DNA from 3 places in the Schumannella sp. GW821-FHT10F01 genome. Region 2 is predicted to be linked to each of the others. Evidence: predicted binding sites of a transcription regulator. Region 2 holds the regulator's gene; each other region holds the start of a gene.

Region 1 (3,269 bases), on a different contig from region 2:
TCGCCGGCGACGCGCTCGCCGAGCTCGACGCCGTCGCGGCGACCGCGCCGGCGGACGCGGTGCTCGTCGTCCTCTCGCTCGGCACGGCGGTCTACCTGCCGCCGGCCGATCGGGAGGGGCTGCTCGACCGGGTCCGCGCGCTCGGCGCCGGACGCGCCGCCGGCGTCCGCTCCGTGACGCTCGAGTCCGCCTCCGCGCTGCCGGAGGTCGCCGCGGCCGCTGCCGGGCTCGCGGCGCCGCATCCGTCGCCGTTCCTGCTCGCGGTGGACGGCGTCCCGATCGCCGCCTGCGCACCCCACGGAGACCGGGTGTCGTTCCTCGGGGAGCGGCCGCCGCCGACCTAGGCTCCGACCATGAGCACGCCGTCGCTGTCGCCGCGCCCCGCGGGCGCCGGACGCGACGTCGGCGCGCCCGGGGTCGCCCCGGTGCAGGAGCCGACGGAGCTGGAGCGCCGCGTGCTCGAGTTCGAGCGCGACTGGACCGGCACCGCGGGCGCCAAGGAGGCCGCGGTGCGCTCCCAGTTGGGCCTCACGGCCACCCGCTACTATCAGACGCTGCACGCGGTGATCGACAACCCGATCGCCCTCGCCGAGGATCCGCTCCTCGTCCGCCGCCTCCAGCGGCTTCGGACGGCGCGGAGCCGGGCACGCGCCGCGCGGACCTTCCGCACCGGCTGACCCGCGTGCGGTGCCGCCGCACGGCGTGCACCGGCCCCCTCGCACCGGAGAGACCAGGACCACGATCCGCGCATGAGCCACCGAGACCGCTTCGATGACATCCCCCGCGACCTGCACGTCGTCGGGGTGCACCGCGGCCCCCGTCGCCCCGGCCGCGGCTGGATCGTCTTCGCCTGGGCGGCGCTCGCCACCGGGCTGCTCGTCGTCGCCGGCCTCTTCACGCTGACGCGCATCGACCCCTCCTTCAGCCTCCCGCTCTTCCCGGCCTCGACGGCGGATGCGACCTCCGGCCCGTCCGCCTCCGCGGACACGGTGAAGGCCATCACCGACCCGTCTCAGATCCCCGCTGGCGTCGACGCCTCCATCACCGTGCTCAACGGCACGACGACCGAGGACGCGGACGAGCAGGTCGGCACGAAGCTCAAGGCCGAGGGCTGGACGGTCGCGGGCACGGCGAACGCCTCGAGCCGCGACATCGCCGACACGGTCGTCTACTACAGCTCCGCCGACGTCGAGGGCGTCGCGCGCGGACTCGTCGAGCAGCTCGGCACCGGCAGCGTCCAGTTCTCGGACGCGAATCCCGGCTCCCCGATCACCATCGTCATCGGGGCCGATTACACCGGCTGAAACCGCGCATCTCGGGGTTATCCCTGATGCGATCCGGGCCCGTTCCGCCCCGCAGTGTTACCGCCGTGTTTAATCCACGTGCCGATCGCCGGATTTCGCCATATTTCCCGTGATTCCGGGCTTATCGGCGTCGGCGCCAGGTGTTACTGTCTGGCCGTGGTCGTTCCCCTGTGGTACCGGCCTCGCACCGGAACACAGCAAGGAGCAGGGAATGGCCAACGGAACCGTTAAGTGGTTCAACGCCGAGAAGGGCTACGGATTCATCACCGTCGATGGCGGCGGACAGGATGTCTTCGTGCACTACTCGGCGATCGACATGGCGGGTTACAAGGTGCTCGAGGAAGGCCAGCAGGTCGTCTTCGAGGTGGGTACCGGATCGAAGGGTCCGCAGGCGGAGTCCGTCCGTCTGGCCTGAGCCTCACCGCGACGACATCGACGACGCCGGTCCGCAGCAGCGGGCCGGCGTCGTCGCGTGTCCGGCGCTGTCTGCGCGGCTTGCACTCGTCCTAGGCGAGTGCCAGAATGAACCCTGGCACTCGGTCTCATCGAGTGCTAACACATGCTTCGCAGCACCAGCGTCCGGGAGGGACGAAAAGAACTCATGGCAAAGATCATCGCTTTCGACGAGGAGGCCCGCCGCGGCCTCGAGCGCGGCCTGAACATCCTGGCCGACGCCGTCAAGGTCACGCTCGGACCCCGCGGTCGCAACGTCGTCCTGGAGAAGAAGTGGGGCGCCCCCACGATCACCAACGACGGCGTCTCCATCGCCAAGGAGATCGAGCTCGACGACCCGTACGAGAAGATCGGCGCCGAGCTGGTCAAGGAGGTCGCCAAGAAGACGGACGACGTCGCCGGTGACGGCACCACGACCTCCGTCGTGCTCGCCCAGGCGCTCGTGCGCGAGGGCCTCCGCAACGTCGCCGCCGGTGCCGACCCGATCAGCCTCAAGCGCGGCATCGAGAAGGCCAGCGCCGCGGTCGTCGAGGCGCTCGTCTCGTCCGCCAAGGAGATCGAGACCAAGGAGGAGATCGCCGCCACCGCGTCCATCTCCGCCGCGGACCCGGAGATCGGCGCGCTCATCGCCGAGGCCATCGACAAGGTCGGCAAGGAGGGCGTCGTCACCGTCGAGGAGTCGAACACCTTCGGCACGACGCTCGAGCTCACCGAGGGCATGCGCTTCGACAAGGGCTACCTGTCGCAGTACTTCGTCACGGACCCGGAGCGCCAGGAGGCGGTCTTCGAGGACCCGTACATCCTCATCGTCAACAGCAAGGTCTCGAACATCAAGGACCTGCTCCCGGTCGTCGACAAGGTGATCCAGGCGGGCAAGCAGCTGCTGATCATCGCCGAGGACGTCGACGGCGAGGCCCTGGCCACGCTCGTCGTGAACAAGATCCGCGGCATCTTCAAGTCGGTCGCCGTCAAGGCCCCCGGCTTCGGCGACCGCCGCAAGGCCCAGCTGCAGGACATCGCGATCCTCACCGGCGGCCAGGTCATCAGCGAGGAGGTCGGTCTCAAGCTCGAGAACGCCACCCTCGACCTGCTCGGCCAGGCCCGCAAGGTCATCGTCACCAAGGACGAGACCACCATCGTCGAGGGCGCCGGCTCGGCCGACGCCATCGCGGGCCGCGTGAAGCAGATCCGCGCCGAGATCGAGAACACCGACTCGGACTACGACCGCGAGAAGCTGCAGGAGCGCCTCGCCAAGCTCGCCGGCGGCGTCGCCGTCATCAAGGCGGGTGCGGCCACCGAGGTGGAGCTCAAGGAGCGCAAGCACCGCATCGAGGACGCCGTCCGCAACGCGAAGGCCGCCGTCGAGGAGGGCATCGTCGCCGGTGGTGGCGTGGCCCTCATCCAGGCCGGCAAGACCGCGTTCGAGACCCTCGAGCTCGTGGGCGACGAGGCGACGGGCGCGAACATCGTCCGCGTCGCCATCGACGCGCCGCTCAAGCAGATCGCCCTCAA
Region 2 (3,269 bases):
ACCTCATCTACGGCACGCCGGGGGAGAGCGCCGACGACTGGCGCCGGTCGCTCGACGCGGTGCTCGCCGAGGAGCCCGACCACGTCTCGGCGTACGCGCTCATCGTCGAACGGGGCACGAAGCTCGCGCGGCAGATCTCCCGCGGCGAGGTGCCGGCGCCCGACGATGACCTGCAGGCCGAGCTCTACGAGCTGGCGGACGACGCGCTCGCCGCGGCCGGCTACTCCTGGTACGAGGTGAGCAACTGGGCGCGCACCCCGGTGCAGCGCAGCCGGCACAACCTGTCGTACTGGACGGGCGAGGACTGGTGGGGCATCGGCCCGGGCGCGCACTCCCACGTCGGCGGCGTGCGCTGGTGGAACGTGAAGCACCCGGCCGCGTACGCGGAGCGGCTCGGCCGCGGCGTGAGCCCAGCCCACGCACGCGAGACGCTCGACGCCGAGACCCGACGGGTCGAGCGCGTGCTGCTGGAGACGCGGATCGTCGACGGGCTCGACGCCGCGGTGCTGGAGCCGGCGGGGCGCACGGCCGTCGCCGGGCTCATCGCGGACGGGCTGGTCGAGCCGGCGCCCGCGTTCCGCGGCCGCATCGTGCTGACGCGGGCCGGGCGGCTGCTCGCCGACGCCGTGGTGCGCCGCCTGCTGCCCGACTGAGCTCCGCCACCCGAGCCCGGACGCAGGAACGGCCGGGCCCCGAGGGACCCGGCCGTTCCGTCAGCTCACTTGATGAAGCGGATGTTGAAGGGGTAGCGGTACGCCTCGCCCGCGTTGACCTTCGTGAAGCCGATGATCGAGAACACGATGCCGAGCACCCACACGACCGGGATCACGATGAGGCCGATGAGCAGGAACGACAGGATGAAGCCGGCGGCCCAGCCGATCAGCAGCGTCAGCTGGAAGTTCAGGGCCTCCTTCGACTCCTGCGTGACGAACGGGCCGCGGTCCTTGAAGACCAGGTAGATGATGAGCGACGGCCAGAGGCCGATGATGCCGCCGAGGTGCGCGAAGCCGGCGTACTGCTTGTCCTCGGCCGGGCTCAGCGGCGGGGCGCCGACGGGCGCGCCGTACTGCTGGCCGGGGGCCTGCTGGTAGCCGGGGCCGGGCTGGCCGGGCTGCTGCTGGTAGCCGGGACCGGGCTGGCCCTGGTACCCGGGCTGTCCCTGGTACCCGGGGTTCGGTGCTCCGGGAGCCGGCTGGTCGCCGGGGCCGGGCTGGGCGGTGGGGTCCGTCATGGGGGTCGGCCTTTCGTCGTCAGGGAGTGCCCCCGATTCTGGGAGGTGCACCCGATCGGCCGGCGGGCGAGCATGGAGTGCCCTCGCCATGCCGATCAGCCCACAAGTTATCGGGTCGCCAGGCGGACTGGCAACGACGGCGCGCGGGAGGCTCGCGCTACACTTGGCAGTCTCCGATGTCGAGTGCCAGGTTCGGGAGGGAGGGCGCCATGGTCTCCGAGCGGGGTCTCGAGGTCCTCCGTGTGATCGTGCAGGACTACGTCGCCAGCCGCGAGCCGGTCGGCTCCAAGTCGATCGTCGAGCGCCACGCGTTCGGCGTGTCCGCTGCGACCATCCGCAACGACATGGCGCTGCTCGAGGAGGAGGAGCTCATCGCGGCACCGCACACCTCCTCAGGACGGGTGCCGACCGACAAGGGCTACCGCGTCTTCGTCGACCAGCTCGCCGATCTGCGCCCGCTGAGCCCGGTGCAGCGCCGCGCGATCGAGGCGTTCCTCGACCAGTCGAGCGACCTCGACGACGTGCTCTCGCGCACCGTGCGGCTGCTGTCGCAGCTGACGAACCAGGTCGCCATCGCCCAGTACCCCGAGTTCGGCAGCGCCCGCGTGCGGCACGTCGAGCTCGTCTCCCTCGGCCCCGGCCGGCTCATGACCGTGCTCATCACGGATGCCGGCCGCGTCGACCAGCGCCTGCTCGAGACCGGCGCGGCCGCCGACGAGGACTACGTGGCCGAGCTGCGCGCCCGCCTCAACACCGACCTGCTGGGCCTCACCCTCGGCGAGGTGCCGCCGGTGCTCCGCGCGCTGCCGGACTCCGTGCCGCCGGCCCGGCGCGAGCTGGTGGAGGCGGTGGCCGCCGCGATCTCGGCGCAGGTCGCCGACACCCGGCAGGACCGGCTCGTGCTCGCCGGCGCCGCGAACCTCGCGCGCACCGAGAGCGACTTCCGCGGCAGCATCTTCCCGGTGCTCGAGGCCATCGAGCACCAGGTCACCCTGCTGCGGCTGTTCAGCGAGATGGACATCGACGAGGCGGGCGTCGCGGCCCGCATCGGCCGCGAGAACGCCGGCACCGGCCTCGAGGAGATCGCGCTGCTCGCGGGCAGCTACTCCGCGCTCGGCGGCAGCACCGCCCGGCTCGGCCTGCTCGGCCCCACCCGTATGGACTACTCGAACAACATGGCGGCCGTCCGCGCCGTCGCCCGCTACCTGTCCCGCCTGCTCGGCGAGACCAGCTAGGAGCTTCATCCGTGGCAACTGTCGACCATTACGAGGTGCTCGGCGTCTCCCGTGACGCCTCGCCCGACGACATCAAGAAGGCGTACCGCCGGCTCGCGCGCGAGCTGCACCCCGACGTCAACCCGAGCGAGGACGCGGCCGAGCGCTTCAAGCAGGTCACGCACGCGTACGACGTGCTGAGCGACCCGCAGCAGCGCCAGCGCTTCGACCTCGGCGACGCCGCGTCGTTCGGCTCTGGCGCGTTCGGCTTCGGCGACATCTTCGAGACCTTCTTCAACAACCAGCGCACCACCGCCGGCCCCCGGTCGCGCACCGAGCGCGGGCAGGATGCGCTGCTGCGCATCGAGGTGGAGCTCGAGGAGGTCGTGTTCGGCTCGCCGCGCGACCTCGAGATCGACACCGCCGTGCTCTGCGACGCCTGCCAGGGCAGCTGCTGCGCGCCGGGCACCCACGCGGTCACCTGCGACATGTGCCGCGGCACCGGCCAGATCCAGCGCTCCGTGCGCTCGCTGCTCGGCAACGTGATGACCTCCGCGCCGTGCGGCACCTGCCGCGGCTACGGCACGGTCATCCCGAACCCCTGCCCGTCCTGCGCGGGCCAGGGCCGAGTCCGCTCGAAGCGCCGCATCGGCGTCGACATCCCGGCCGGCGTCGACACCGGCGTGCGCATCCACCTGCCCGGCGAGGGCGAGGCGGGCCCCGCGGGCGGCGCGAACGGCGACCTCTACCTCGAGGTCAAGGTCAAGCACCACGACGTCTTCAGTCGGAACGGCGACGACCTGCTCGCGACCCTCGAAGTGCAG
Region 3 (3,269 bases), on a different contig from region 2:
GGGGCCGAGGTAGGCCAGGCTTCCGGTGAGCGGCAGGAAGGTGCCGAGCTTGAACGTCGTCGAGTAGTCGTCGGACGACGCGCACTCCTTCGCCGCGGTCAGCGCCTTCGCCGACCCGGTGTCGCCCGACTTGTCGCCGGAGGCGGTGTCCGAGCCGGTCGAACAGCCAGCGACGAGGAGGGCGATGGCCGCCGCTCCGGCTGCGCCGGCGACGAGCCGTGCGCGCCAGTTTCGTTCGGTCACGTGGGACCCTTTCTGTGCAGGTGATGCAGGGGAGGGGCTGAGGGCGTGTCCACGCCGACGGCCGTGCATGCACCTTAGCCCTGACCTTGTTTCCGGGATGTGACCGATTCTTTTCGAAACGCGTCCGTTCCCGTCTTGCGGCGCAATCGTTAACGGGCCGTGACCTGAGCGGCCCGTGCGGCACGCAGCTGGTCGAACGTGAACACCGCGAGCGCGAGCCACACCATCGCGAAGCCGACCCACCGCTCGGCCGTCATCCGCTCGTGCAGGATCAGCACGCCGAAGAGCAGCTGCATCACCGGCGTGAGGTACTGCGTGAGCCCGAGGAGCACGAGCGGGAGGCGTCGCGCGGCGCCGGCGAAGAGCAGGAGCGGCACGGCCGTCACCGGCCCGGCCAGCACGAGCAGGAGCACGTGCACCGGGCCGTCCGCGCCGAACGTCAGCCCGTCGACCACCTGCACGACGACGAGCTGGGCGATCGCGACCGGCGTGAGCCAGGCGGTCTCCACGGCGAGGCCGCTCAGCGCGTCGACGCCGCCGCCGAGCTGCTTCTTGACGAAGCCGTAGAGGCCGAACGAGCCGGCCAGCGCCAACGAGATCCACGGCACCTGGCCGTAGCCGACCGAGATCACGATCACCGCCGCGGCGGAGAGGCCGACCGCCGCCCACTGGGCCGGCCGCAGGCGCTCCCGCAGCACGATCACGCCGAGCAGCACGGTGACGAGCGGATTGATGAAGTAGCCGAGCGAGCCCTCCACGACGTGGCCGGTGAGCGAGGCCAGGACGAACACCGTCCAGTTGATGTAGATGAGCACGCCGGCCGCGCCGAGCGCCAGCAGCACCCGCGGGCGTCGGCGGAGCGCGAGGAGCGGACCCCAGCCGCGGAGCACGGTGAGCAGCAGCGCGCAGAACGCGAGCGCGAACAGGATGCGGAAGCCGACGACCTCGAACGGGCCCGCGGGCGCGAGGAGCAGGAAGAAGGCGGGGAGGAAGCCCCAGATGAGATACGAGCCGACGGCGAGCGCGAGGCCCCCGGGTGCGGCGCGGTCGGTTCGGGGCGCGCTCACCGGCTCAGGCTAGCGCCGGGGGAAGCGGCCCCGGATCGCGCGGCCCCCGGACGCGGAACGGCCCCGCCGGCGGATGCCGGCGGGGCCGTTCTCGGTGCGCGCGGGGCGCGGAGCTCGTGACGAGCGGTGCTGCTGAAGCGGATCAGCGCTCGACGACGGCGAGCACGTCGCGGGCCGACAGCACGAGGAGGTCCTCGCCGCCGACCTTGACCTCGGTGCCGCCGTACTTGGAGTAGAGCACGATGTCGCCCACGGCGACGTCGACGGGCACGCGGTTGCCGTTGTCGTCGACGCGACCGGGGCCGACGGCCACGACCTCGCCCTCCTGCGGCTTCTCCTTGGCGGTGTCCGGGATGACGAGACCGGAGGCGGTGACCTGCTCGGCGTCGACCTGGCGGATGACGATGCGATCCTCGAGCGGCTTGATGGAGACCGACACTGCGGAGACCTCTTCTTTCCTCAAAGTCCGTTGGCGCTCTCCGTGCGAGAGTGCCAGGGACGACTCTAGCGCGTCGTTAGCAGTCGTTCAATGCGAGTGCCAGATCCGCTCCCGCGTATCGTGGCCGCGTGGATGCCGGCACGCTGCGCGAGCTGCTCACCCCCGAGGGGCTCCGGCTGCTCGACGAGGTGGGCGCGTCCGCCGACCGGCACGACGTGGTGGGCGCCGTGTCCGCTCTCCGGGCCGCCGGGCACTCCCCCGAGCTCGTCGCCGCGGTGCTGTCGCAGGCCCGCCTCCGCGAGCGCGCGGCCGCGAAGCTCGGGCCGTTCGCCGCGCGGATGCTGTTCACCGCCGACGGGCTCGAGCAGGCGACGCGGCTGCGGGTGGCGGCCCTGCACGCGGGACGCTTCGCCGAGGCCGGCCTGCGCCGCGTCGCGGATCTCGGCTGCGGCATCGGGGCGGACGCGCTCGCGCTCGCGGGGCTCGACCTCGACGTGACCGCGGTGGAGCGGGACGAGGTGACGGCCGCGGTCGCGACCTACAACCTCGCGCCGTTCCCTGCCGCCCGCGTGCTGGCGGGCTCCGCGGAGGACGCGGACCTCTCCGCCGTGGATGCCGTCTGGCTCGACCCGGCACGCCGCAGCGGCGCGCGCCGGCTCGCGGACCCGGCCGACTGGTCGCCGTCGCTCGACTTCGCGTTCGACCTCGCCCGCCGACTGCCGGCCGGCATCAAGCTCGGCCCGGGGCTCGACCGCGACCTGCTGCCGGAGGGCATGGAGGCGCAGTGGGTGTCGGAGGGGCGCGAGGTGGTCGAGCTCGCGATCTGGTCGGGCGCGCTCGCCCGCCCGGGCATCGGCCGCTCGGCGCTCGTGCTGTCCGAGGGCGCGGCGGACGAGCTCACCGCCCCGGCGGACTCCGAGGACGAGGAGCCCGGTCCGCTGGGCGGCTGGCTGTACGAGCCGGACGGCGCCGTCATCCGCGCCCGCCTCGTGGGCGACCTCGCGCGGCGGCTGGCGGGCCGGATGCTCGATCCGACGATCGCGTGGATCACCTCGGACGCGGCGATCCGGACGCCGTTCGCGCAGCGCTTCCAGGTGATCGCGGAGCTGCCGCTCGACGTGCGGACGCTGAAGCGCGAGCTCGAGTCCCGCGGCATCGGCACGGTGGAGATCAAGAAGCGCGGCGTGGACATCGACCCGGCCGAGCTGCGCCGGCGACTCGCCCCGCGCGGCGACGCGTCGGCCACGCTCGTGCTCACGCGAGTCGCCGGACGCCGGGTGGCGATCCTCGCCGAGCGCGCGTAGGACTCAGCTCGAGCCGGCGGCGGCCGCCCCGAAGATGAACACGCCGGTGACGAGCGAGATCACCAGGGTGCCGATCAGGGTCAGCACCACGATCGCCGCGAACACGTAGCCGATGATCATGCCGGCGAGCGCGAGACCACGACCGCCCTGCCCGGTCTGGCGGATCTGACCGAGCGCGATGTGCCCGCAGATGATGCCGCCGAGGTGCACCCCGAC

What was found. Region 2 encodes HrcA, which represses chaperone genes, less so after heat shock. Its sites were predicted from a motif close to TTNGCACTCGNNNNNNNCGAGTGCNAA; they were not measured.
Region 1: a site for HrcA is predicted at 1,834-1,860, ahead of groL (chaperonin GroEL). Genes of this name have one in related genera too.
Region 3: a site for HrcA is predicted at 1,826-1,852, ahead of groES (co-chaperone GroES). Genes of this name have one in related genera too.

What each region holds. Positions count from the first base shown of each region.
Region 1 is NZ_JBXASM010000002.1:267,071-270,339, forward strand. Features, by position in the region: gene AC1RSJ_RS04405 (DUF2332 family protein) at 1-344, shown strand, start outside; gene AC1RSJ_RS04410 (DUF3263 domain-containing protein) at 354-677, shown strand; gene AC1RSJ_RS04415 (LytR C-terminal domain-containing protein) at 750-1,304, shown strand; gene AC1RSJ_RS04420 (cold-shock protein) at 1,516-1,719, shown strand; gene groL (chaperonin GroEL) at 1,906-3,269, shown strand, end outside.
Region 2 is NZ_JBXASM010000006.1:131,433-134,701, reverse strand. Features, by position in the region: gene hemW (radical SAM family heme chaperone HemW) at 1-653, shown strand, start outside; gene AC1RSJ_RS09010 (DUF4870 domain-containing protein) at 719-1,231, opposite strand; gene hrcA (heat-inducible transcriptional repressor HrcA) at 1,441-2,466, shown strand; gene dnaJ (molecular chaperone DnaJ) at 2,478-3,269, shown strand, end outside.
Region 3 is NZ_JBXASM010000002.1:53,430-56,698, reverse strand. Features, by position in the region: gene AC1RSJ_RS03300 (ABC transporter substrate-binding protein) at 1-243, opposite strand, end outside; gene rarD (EamA family transporter RarD) at 393-1,310, opposite strand; gene groES (co-chaperone GroES) at 1,453-1,749, opposite strand; gene AC1RSJ_RS03285 (class I SAM-dependent methyltransferase) at 1,878-3,053, shown strand; gene AC1RSJ_RS03280 (DUF4190 domain-containing protein) at 3,057-3,269, opposite strand, start outside.